3 regions of the Paenibacillus sp. FSL L8-0470 genome follow, and region 3 is predicted to be linked to each of the others. Evidence: predicted binding sites of a transcription regulator. Region 3 holds the regulator's gene; each other region holds the start of a gene.
The links. Region 3 encodes LexA, which represses DNA repair genes until DNA is damaged. Its sites were predicted from a motif close to CGAACATATGTTCG; they were not measured.
Positions count from the first base shown of each region.

Region 1: the regulator LexA is predicted to act here: its motif matches at 1,620-1,633, upstream of NST99_RS25420 (YolD-like family protein).
Region 2: the regulator LexA is predicted to act here: its motif matches at 2,117-2,130, upstream of NST99_RS25480 (ImmA/IrrE family metallo-endopeptidase).

Region 1 is NZ_JBBOZM010000001.1:5,567,780-5,571,054, reverse strand. It holds gene NST99_RS25435 (PH domain-containing protein) at 1-228, opposite strand, end outside; partial or broken gene NST99_RS33795 (zinc-ribbon domain-containing protein) at 279-347, opposite strand; gene NST99_RS25430 (hypothetical protein) at 539-1,183, shown strand; gene NST99_RS25425 (hypothetical protein) at 1,274-1,501, opposite strand; gene NST99_RS25420 (YolD-like family protein) at 1,684-2,025, shown strand; gene NST99_RS25415 (hypothetical protein) at 2,201-2,638, opposite strand; gene NST99_RS25410 (hypothetical protein) at 2,635-3,275, opposite strand, start outside.
Region 2 is NZ_JBBOZM010000001.1:5,574,693-5,577,967, reverse strand. It holds gene NST99_RS25500 (2-phosphosulfolactate phosphatase) at 1-170, shown strand, start outside; gene NST99_RS25495 (WD40/YVTN/BNR-like repeat-containing protein) at 163-840, opposite strand; gene NST99_RS25490 (hypothetical protein) at 985-1,164, shown strand; gene NST99_RS25485 (hypothetical protein) at 1,310-1,474, opposite strand; gene NST99_RS25480 (ImmA/IrrE family metallo-endopeptidase) at 1,556-2,098, opposite strand; gene NST99_RS25475 (YjfB family protein) at 2,211-2,387, opposite strand; gene NST99_RS33800 (YjcZ family sporulation protein) at 2,629-2,781, shown strand; gene NST99_RS25470 (hypothetical protein) at 2,829-2,966, opposite strand; gene NST99_RS25465 (hypothetical protein) at 3,139-3,275, shown strand, end outside.
Region 3 is NZ_JBBOZM010000001.1:4,200,477-4,203,751, forward strand. It holds gene NST99_RS18955 (hypothetical protein) at 1-320, opposite strand, end outside; gene NST99_RS18960 (DUF896 domain-containing protein) at 371-580, opposite strand; gene NST99_RS18965 (LysM peptidoglycan-binding domain-containing protein) at 691-1,104, opposite strand; gene lexA (transcriptional repressor LexA) at 1,397-2,023, shown strand; gene NST99_RS18975 (L,D-transpeptidase) at 2,199-2,537, shown strand; gene NST99_RS18980 (DMT family transporter) at 2,953-3,275, opposite strand, start outside.

The DNA.
Region 1 (3,275 bases), 1.4 Mb from region 3:
CCGATTCCAAGCAGACGTTCCGGAAATGGACTGGGCTACTGAGAAATCATTTACCCGCAGCAGTTCAACTTCTTCGAGATCCTTGCCGATAAGTCCGGTCTTGACCATAATCCGCTGACTGGTGATCGTGTAAGTAGTTGTGTTAAGGCGTATAAGGCCTTTGAAGCGGTCGGAAATGCCGGCGGGTTTGCCCTCCCACAGCTTGACTTTCGGACCTGAGCCGGACATTCTTTAGCTGACGTTTGGTGCGGTGCCGCTGGAACCGTTCCATCGACAGGTGCTCCGCATTTTCCGCAAAATTTGGCGCCATGCTTGTTTTCCGCGCCGCAGGCTGTGCAATAAGCCATAAGGGATCTTCCTCTCTTATTCCGGATGAAATGATTATAGTATACCATTAGATTTCCGGTCACGGCCGGAGATCTTTTACCCATGAATACGCTTAATTTTAGGAAAATGATTCATTCGGGCGCATTTTACAATATTTTCATTTGCACTTTGCAAAAGTCGCTATTATTCTGTTAAGTGGAGGGATTCAAAAATGAGAAAAGCTTTACTGACAGGATTACTTATGGTGGTGGTTATCCTCAGCGCCTGCAGCAATAATAGTTCAGCCCCTGCATCAGAAGAAGAAGCGCAGGAGACCGTACAAAACTTCTACGATAAGATGTCACAATTCGATGAAAAGGGCAAGTCTTCCCTGGATAATTTCAACACTACTTTAACCTCTTATTCGACAGGAAAAGCTTCGGACAAGGAGCTGGAGAAAGCGGTCGATCAATTCCAGGATACGACATCGGAAATTGCCGATGAGGTGGGGGATGTGAAAATTTCCAAAAGCCTGCCTAAAGAGGTCCAAACGCTGCTGAATGAATCAATAATCGCTTTTAAAAGTGCGTACTCCATTAAAGAGCAAGCCTCGAAAAGCGCCGTTTCTCCCGACGTTACGGCCGATGAGTTCAATGCAATGAACCAGCAGGCGGATGTGGCGATGCTGTATGGCATTTCCAAGCTGAACGAAGCAAGGGCTGCTGTAGGGCTGATCGAGGACGAGATCGGTACAGAAGCTGCGGGGACTGCGGATGCGGAGTCTGGTACAGCAGAGGGCAGTACGGACGTAAAGCTGGCTCCGACGACAGAGGATAGCACAAATTCCGGGACATCCACCGTTACCGGCGGCAAATAAGGAATACCCACAATTAAAGTTGAGGTCCATCCTTACACAGAATGGTAAAAGGCGCTTCACAGCTGCAGGCTGAGTGCGCCTTTTTGTTCGTTATTTGGAACGGAGCAACCGGTTTTTCCATTTACCGAAGCGGGATTGACTAAACGAAATTCCCTTGTGGTTTATGTAGGCAAGCATTAACGTTACGAGCATGAGGCCAAGGGACATTCCAACCGATATTCCTTTGGTCCAATCTGACAGTGTATTGCTGTTAGCAACAGGAATCATCACTAGTAATAAAGAAGAGATGATAAGAAGCCAAGAAGCATCCTTTTTCAAATGAAGTTCTCCTTTCCATTCATAATATATAATATTATACACCTATTTTCTGGAAAACAGGCAATTCCCTCTGTCATTTATTTCTGGTTGATTAAAAAGCGGGACTCCGGATATAATACAAACATACGTTCGTGTTATACGGAACATAAGTTTAGTATTAACTATCGGGAAGGGGAATGGCAATGACACTCGGCAAGAAGCTGAAAGGCAATGGCCTATGGGAGAGCAGCCGGATGATGCTGCCGGAGCATAAGAGCCGGATTATAAGAGATGAACGGGAAACGTTGCGCACGATTAAGCCGATTCTGGATGAACAGAAGCTGGAAGAGATCGAGTGTACGCTGGCTCTGTCGCTGCGGGCGCATGTCCGTGTGACGGTTGTGCTGTTTGATCCTTTTGAGCGCAAGCTGCTGAGCGGCTTTGTGACCTCCATTCACACCCACTCGCGCGAATTCAAGCTGCAGTGGGCGGAGGAATGGAAATGGGTCAACGTGGACGATATTTTGGAGGTATACATCGTTTGATGCTCCGTTGCCGGAAAGCATGCGGATTATATTTTTTTGTACAAAAGTAATTCCCACAATGAGCGAAAGTATACCGGCGTACTGAGCGTGTACGAATAAATTGAATAAGGTCCCGGAGAAAAATAAGGCAAGCAGCAGCATGTACATGATTATTTTACTGAAATAGTATTTGTTCTTATAGGCTACAGTGGCGTAAATATTGGCCTCTTGCTTGTGAAATCCGCTGCTTGACAGAATAAACAGAGGTATTAGGGAGGCCAGCCGTAATCCTATCGCATGCAAGCTGGAAATACTGGGCAGCAAGCAGAGGGAGCACCAGCAGCATTAGCTTTTCAGATCCCCTGAAGGCAATCCTCAGCTCGTAAGGGATGATGCTGATGAATTGGGCCTTAAAAGGTGCTGGAGCCGGGGCCGTATAGGCTGGATTCACCGGTACTAGAGATTTCGCCAGTTTCCGGGCTGAGCTGCGTTTGGCTTTTGCCGGTTTGACCCGGGGACGGGAGGTTCCGAAGATCCTTTCATAGCTTGTTAAGGCAACGAGCAGATGCATAAATATAAACGCAACCAGCACAATAACGAGCCTGCTGATTACAAATTTGAACTCCCAAGTCATGGTGTACATCTGAAAAGTATTGTTATAATCGCCGATCGTCTCAAAAAGGAAACGGAAGGATCATTTGGACGGGTCAGCGCAAAGTACTGCCTGAACTGGCTGAATACATTCTTAACGATAAACTGCAGACCAGTAACATCGAAGTACGGGTTGATCTCTGTTTTGTTCGCACCGGTGAAGACTATAGAGAGATAGGCGTAGGACAGGATAAACAACAGCAGATTGCCGAGATTTCTGCGCAGCGGGGGGAGTAGCTCCATGCAAACCGTCACGCTGGATAATACATAGATAAAGGGTAAAATCAGCAGTACAAAAGGCATTAAATAGGAAAGAGGCTCAATCGCATAGCTTTCCCCCCTGCTGAGCTGCATGATCAGAGCCATGACTTCAACAACCAGAGCAACCAGCGCAAGGTAGAGGAAATTTGCCAAACGTTTGGATTCCGCATATTGATGCACATTTAGGGGAGAGGTAGTATAGTACATCTCCAGTTGCAGTGTAACATCTCTTCCGATGGAGTTTCGGATCAGGAAGATGCCCCCGAATAGCAGCAGACAGTTAAAAAACAACACCACCAGCAGACCCATCCATACGGAGTTATAGGTTCCTCTGTAGTGCCCGTCAAGGAGACTGTTTT
Region 2 (3,275 bases), 1.4 Mb from region 3:
AGTACTCCAGCAAAACCATCAGGGAGCTTATATGGGATTGTGCAAGTGCCCGTGAACTTCGTGAGCGCGGGTATGAAGACGATGTGACCTATTGCTGCCAGGTGAATATTAGCAGTGCTGTGCCTATTCTTCAAGACACCAGCTTTATAAATGCTAAGGATCTTAATTAATAGACCAGATTTCCCCGTTGGATGAAGTCCAGGTTCTATCGCCGATAGTAATACTCCATAAGTAGCTTGCGGATTTCTGATCCAAAGAAGCCATCCATGATAAATCGTTCCATTGCCCCTCAGTTCTATCCATGATGGCTGTCCAATGACGTCCATTGTCTTGTGTTGCATAGAAGAGAAGAGAGGTATTGGTCTGGCCTTCCTCGTTCAGCAGCACGATTCCATAATTTGTAGAGGTGAAAAATATAGGAGAGGCAGGATTAAACTGAACAGCAGCGTATTTAGGAGGCACTTCAAGCAGCTCTTTGGCCCAGTGAATTCCTCCATCGGTTGTCTTATATAGTCCAATATCGCCTTGGCGTGGAGAATGGACCGTAATCCAGCCGGTGTCCTTCGTCTTAAACTTGAGGTCTCCAATGGGGCCGCTTGGCAAAGTGCCGCTCAAGGAATCGCTCAGCTTATGCCAGGATATGCCTCTGTCATTGCTCATATAGATACGGTTATCTGCCTGATACATTCCTGAACCTGCTGAAGTTGCCTTCCAGCTGTACCCAGCTTCCAAAGAATATTGGAATGTACGGATGTTATTATCTTCATCTATGTTACCGGCTTGCGGACTGTATGCGAACATAAGCTGGATTACGGACATAAGAACCCAGAGTGTTTTCATGGAAATCCCCTCCTCCTCCCATAGTATAGGAATAAATTGGGAGATAGGTTACAGAGAGATGAAAGAAAGGTTAATTTCCTTTTATGAAACTTTATGGATCTGGAAGCGTTTTATTGAGTATATACAAAAAAGGAGATGGAGAATATGTCTGAGCAAAAGAAAATTCAGGAGCTTGAGCACCGGATAGCTACGCTGGAGAATCAAGGCGGACATCCACCCGGCAACGACCCGAAAAAAATATTGCGCAGGGTGATATGGGGGATTCTGATCGTGTTTTTCCTGCTGACGGCAATAGGCGTAATGCAGTTTGTGAGCTCAGGCTAGCCAGATTGTTCATTCGTTCTTCTCATGAACGAGCAGTGTAGTGCAGACAAGCGTTATCATTAGTAAACACATCCCCCCCCCCTTATTAATAGATATGGACCCTGCCAGACGCCGGCGGGGTCACTTTTTTTGTCCATGGGTTCTCCTAATCTTCTTCCTTCGGTTCTTGCAGCAGAATGGAGAAGGTCTGGGTTTCATGATCGACCTCAATGGTCTCAATGCCAACAAAATCCGGGATATCAGGATGCACGGCATCCACGCTGTAATCCGGATGGGTCATTAATAACTGGATGACTTGAATGGCGTCCATCTCGCTCCCCCTTACGGGTAAATTCACACTATACATAAGGTCTCTGCATTTCATTATGCATAGCTATTATCCCCGCAGCGTTTACCGAATATGTCGGTGGATTAAATTTCTGTCTTCGTTCCTTTCCATCACGGCCATCAATTGCCCCTGGAACACTCGTCTCTGAATCTGGTCAATCCGCTGCATGGCCAGCTCAGCAGGAACCTGAAAGGTTGAAGCGATATATTGGACGGCATCTTCACGGAGTTCAGGCAACATTCTGGCAGAAATCATGGAGTAGGGCATCGCCGCATAAAGGATAAAACGCTCGGATTCATCCTCCTGTGCCTGTGTGAACTGTTCGGGCATCAGCGTGTGGTTACCGGCATGGCGAAGCAAATGGCAGAGCTCATGGAGGAACTCGAGACGCTGCAGCCCGGGAGGAAGGCGGCTGTCAATAAACATGCTGTACATGCCTGCAGAGGCTTCAATGCTCTTGCTTCTTACATCCAGATAATGAATCCAGATATTCAGCCGCTCCGATATGTACTCAATCGAGATTTGCGACGGCTGTTGCACGTTCAACCGCTGATATAAATCTTCAGTCCATTTCTCCAGGGCGGTCATTTGATAGTAGGATTGCATGGGAATCACCTCGATATAGGATCGTATGTTCGTATTATTGACCAAAAGAAAAGCCCGAAAGGGCTCAAGGATAACCGGAACTCATGTTCTTATATATGTAATCATAAATCAATCAAACTACAATATCAAGTGTTTTTCCCAAATTGGGGTGTGGGCTCTGCTGGAGCATTTGGACCAGATTCTGGCTTTGGATCTCAGTCGTTTTTGTGGCAATATTCATGACTTGCAGCCCTGAAGCCTGGTATAGGGACGTCTGACTCATCGCCATTGATAATGCAGCAATGTCCATGTTCCACCTCCTAAAAGTTTTGTGAGCAATGCTTCCTGAAAGTTCTTCGTACAAAACTCACATCGAAAGCATACGCTAAGTTTTTTGAAGCTTCACAGCTTTGAATTTACTTACTGTATATCGACAATGACAGGCCGATACTTTAGGTGAATGACATTTCTTTGCCGTTTGGCCTATACGGTACATCAGCCTTTGTCATATTCTGTGCTATATTCAATATTCACGAGGAGGAATTTAAATAATGGGTATAGATTATGGTTGCGGTAATAACGTTGGTGGAGTAAACCAAGGTCCACCGGTAGTTATGCCGGTAGTAAGTCCATGGACATCGACAAACTCCATTCTGGTTCTCTTCATTCTTCTGGTAATTATTACAAAAGCCTGTATATTCTAATTTAGACTCAATCGAATGTTGCCCCGTCAGGCATATGCCAGATGGGGCTATTTCTTTTTTTTACGGGCTGTGGGTCCAATCTGACGTTTGATTCTTCCCGTGGTTTCGTCGACTTCAATGATATAGAGTTCTTTTACCGTGCCTGCAAGTGCAAACCATTCCTTGAAGGCTTCTTCCTCAGACATGGGCCCGTAAAGCCTTTTTCCCCGATAACAAATATAGAACACCTTGGCTCTCCGCGCGTGGAATATTATCCCACTTTATATTACGCCTAATTCACGGAAGATTGCATAAAGAACATTTGTTCGCATATAATACATACAAATATTCCTGGGCTTTCTTAAGGAGGCGGTTTACATGAGTGCAAAAGAATTGGAGAAGCTGATCGGGCAGGTAATTGAGATCATATATGAGGACAAGTCGGGGAACATCACCCAGCGCAGAGTTGAGGTTCATGGGATTAAAGCCGGGCTGCTTCGGGCCACTTGTCTGAC
Region 3 (3,275 bases):
GACACTCTGTTGCGCTCAACCTTCAGATACGGACGCCGGAAGAATAGAAGTGCCGCCAGCGCAAAGTAAAGAACGACGCCCAGCCAATTGGCAAGGATGCCACTGCCTCTGGCCTCGTCGATCGAGCCTACCACCCAGAACATAATTCCAAGCAGCATTAGAACAACAGGAAATGCAATGTTGCGGCCCTTAAAGATATCACTATTTTTCGCAGCTGATTTTGACGAAGAAGCATAAATGGAATCCTTGCCCTGCTTCTTTCTTTGCTTGTTGATCTGCTGTGTGTTGCGTTGAACCATTCTTTCCCAAGAACGGGCCATGTCAGTTCCCCCTAGTCATCCTGTAATATCTATGAAAAAGACACACTGGACTAATGTTTGAGTCCCTTGTTGCCTTGTTCATGCTCATCATTATCCACGATTTCAATAGTGTCGAGCTGGGCCCGGAAGTTGCTGCGGATGTTGCCCAGATAAATCTCGCGGAGCTTGGCCCGTTCAGCCAATTCCTCTTCACTCAGGCCGCCATTCTTCTGTTTGCGTGCCAGTTCATTGATGCGTGCGACCAATTCGTCAATATTCAATGCTTTCCCCTCCCCTATAAATTCATTCTAACTTTGCCATGAGAAAAAGAGCTTGTCAAGGTCTACCCCCTGAAAGCTCTTTACGTCAGTCTATACTGCTTATGATGAAGTTAATACACAGGCAATGTCAGTATATCTCCGGCCTGAATGTTCCCGTTCTTCAAACCGCTTGTTTTTTTAATTCCTTCTATATATACGACCGTCTTCATTCCCGCTGGTTTGTTCTTAAGGGCGATACTCCAGAGCGTGTCTCCGCGTTCAACTACTACCCGCTTTTCCTGCTTCACTAATGATGCTGAACTCGCAAAAACATTACCAACAACTGTAAATCCCGATACAACAAGCATAAAGACCAGCATTAGCTTCACCAGATACTCTTTCCGGCATAGTCCTATGATCTCCGAAAATAAAGCGGCGGCGGATTGTTTCATTTCATTCATATGATTAGAAGCAGAATGTCCTCTAGTTGAATTAACTTCACCGGCCTCTTCGTAGATGCTGCGGTATGTACTGTATTTTAACATTGTCATCGTCCTCCAAACACTTGTTCTTACTTTCGAAAATAATATAACACGAACATGTGTTTTGATCAATAGATTTTTTAGAACAATTGTTCGCTTTTTTCCGTATCCATAAATGTGTCAGTTTTCAGCACCGGCATTGCCTTTTCCCGCCATTTTCAAACCGTTATTGGATACTAATATGGTAAAAGGCTACTATTTCCACTATTAATCTCAGATTGTTAGAACTTATGTTTGTACGAACGGAAGTTCTATGTTATAATTTTCCCAAACATACTATATGGGGTTGATTCCGATGTCAAAGATTTCGAGTCGTCAGCTGGCGATCCTGGAATTTATACGTAACGAAGTCCGTAGCAAGGGTTATCCTCCGTCCGTCCGGGAAATCGGTGAAGCTGTAGGATTGGCCTCAAGCTCCACAGTGCACGGCCATCTGGACCGGCTTGAGAAGAAAGGCCTTATCCGCCGCGACCCTACGAAACCGCGTGCAATTGAGCTGCTCGGCCAGGAAGATTCCGAGAATGTACATCAATTCGTACAGACGGTTACCCGTATTCCTGTCGTAGGTAAGGTCACCGCCGGGGTGCCGATTACCGCAACGGAGAATATCGAAGATTACTTCCCACTACCTTCCCACTATGTGGGAGATAACAAGGTATTTATGCTCTCCGTTCTCGGTGACAGCATGGTGGAAGCAGGTATTATGAATGGTGACTATGTAATCGTCCGCCAGCAGCAGACTGCTGACAACGGCGATATCGTCGTTGCCATGACCGAAGAAGACGAAGCTACAGTCAAGACATTCTACAAAGAACGTGACCACATTCGTCTACAGCCGGAGAATCCGGCTTATGAACCCCTCCGTCTTAACCGCGTTACGATTTTGGGACGAGTTATCGGTCTCTTCCGCGATATCCATTAATATTTTTGTTCATATTTAAGGGCTGCTTCACTTGAAAAAGTGAAGCAGCCCTTTCCCCTTTTCAAATGGTCATTTTACTCATCACGAACATTTGTTCTGTTTATCCCATATAACAATTCCTTCGAACAGCAACAGCACTCCGCACATATTCTGATAGCAAAGGAGTGCTGAATCTATGCCTAATTATCGGATTATTGTTGATTTGTCGCAGCGCATGCTTTATTTGCTTGACAATAACATCGTTACCAGAGGGTTCCCTGTCGGTATTGGCACCATGCTTACCGTTACACCGGCGGGAGAATACACTATCATTAACAAACAGCCTAAGCCTGGCGGACCCTTCGGTGCATTCTGGATGGGTCTATCCAAACCACATTACGGCATTCATGGAACGAATGACCCTTCCTCCATCGGACATATGGTCTCCCATGGCTGTATCCGCATGTACAATGAGGATGTGCTGGCCCTTGCAGCAATCGTGCCTATTGGAACACGGGTTACAATAAGGGATTAACAGCATGGTGATCAGACAAAAGCAAAAACACCCTAAGGATCACAAAAAAATGATCGAGGGTGTTTTTCATTGTGCTTAATATGGGTCCTTCCTGTCTGCCGATTCATACCGGTCGCGTATTTCACGATTTTTAGCATATATGTACAAATCCAAAGCTATTATTCCTCTCCGGGCAAGTTTAACCAACAGTACGAATGCGTAAATACAAGCTACAACCGATATGAGCCACATCAATACGCTAAACACGCCAATTCCATTAAGGAATAAATTTCCTCTATGCACAAACAACTTTCACTCACTCCCCTGGATTCTTGAATATGAAAATACCCCACCATTCTGGCAGGGTACTGTTATTTCGTCACTATACTATTGTTTGGAACAAATTGTATATGATCTTTATTTCATCAGCTTCAGCTTAGGCTCTATCGGAAAGGCTGGTTTGTTGTGTTTCGGCAGCCTCATCAGAGGAACCATGTCCGGGACCCAGCAAATTCAGCACAATCACACCAATGACGATTAAGGTTATTCCTATTACGCTGCCTGTATTTATTTTTTCTTTCCAGATCAGTACCGAGATAAGAACTGTAGCTACCGCCCCGATTCCAGACCAAATTGCATAGGCCGTATTTAATGGAATAGTCTTCAGTGATAACGACAAAAAGAAGAACGAGCAAATAAAACTAATCAGCATTACGATTACAGGAATAATTTTGGTGAATCCTTGCGATGCTTTGAGCA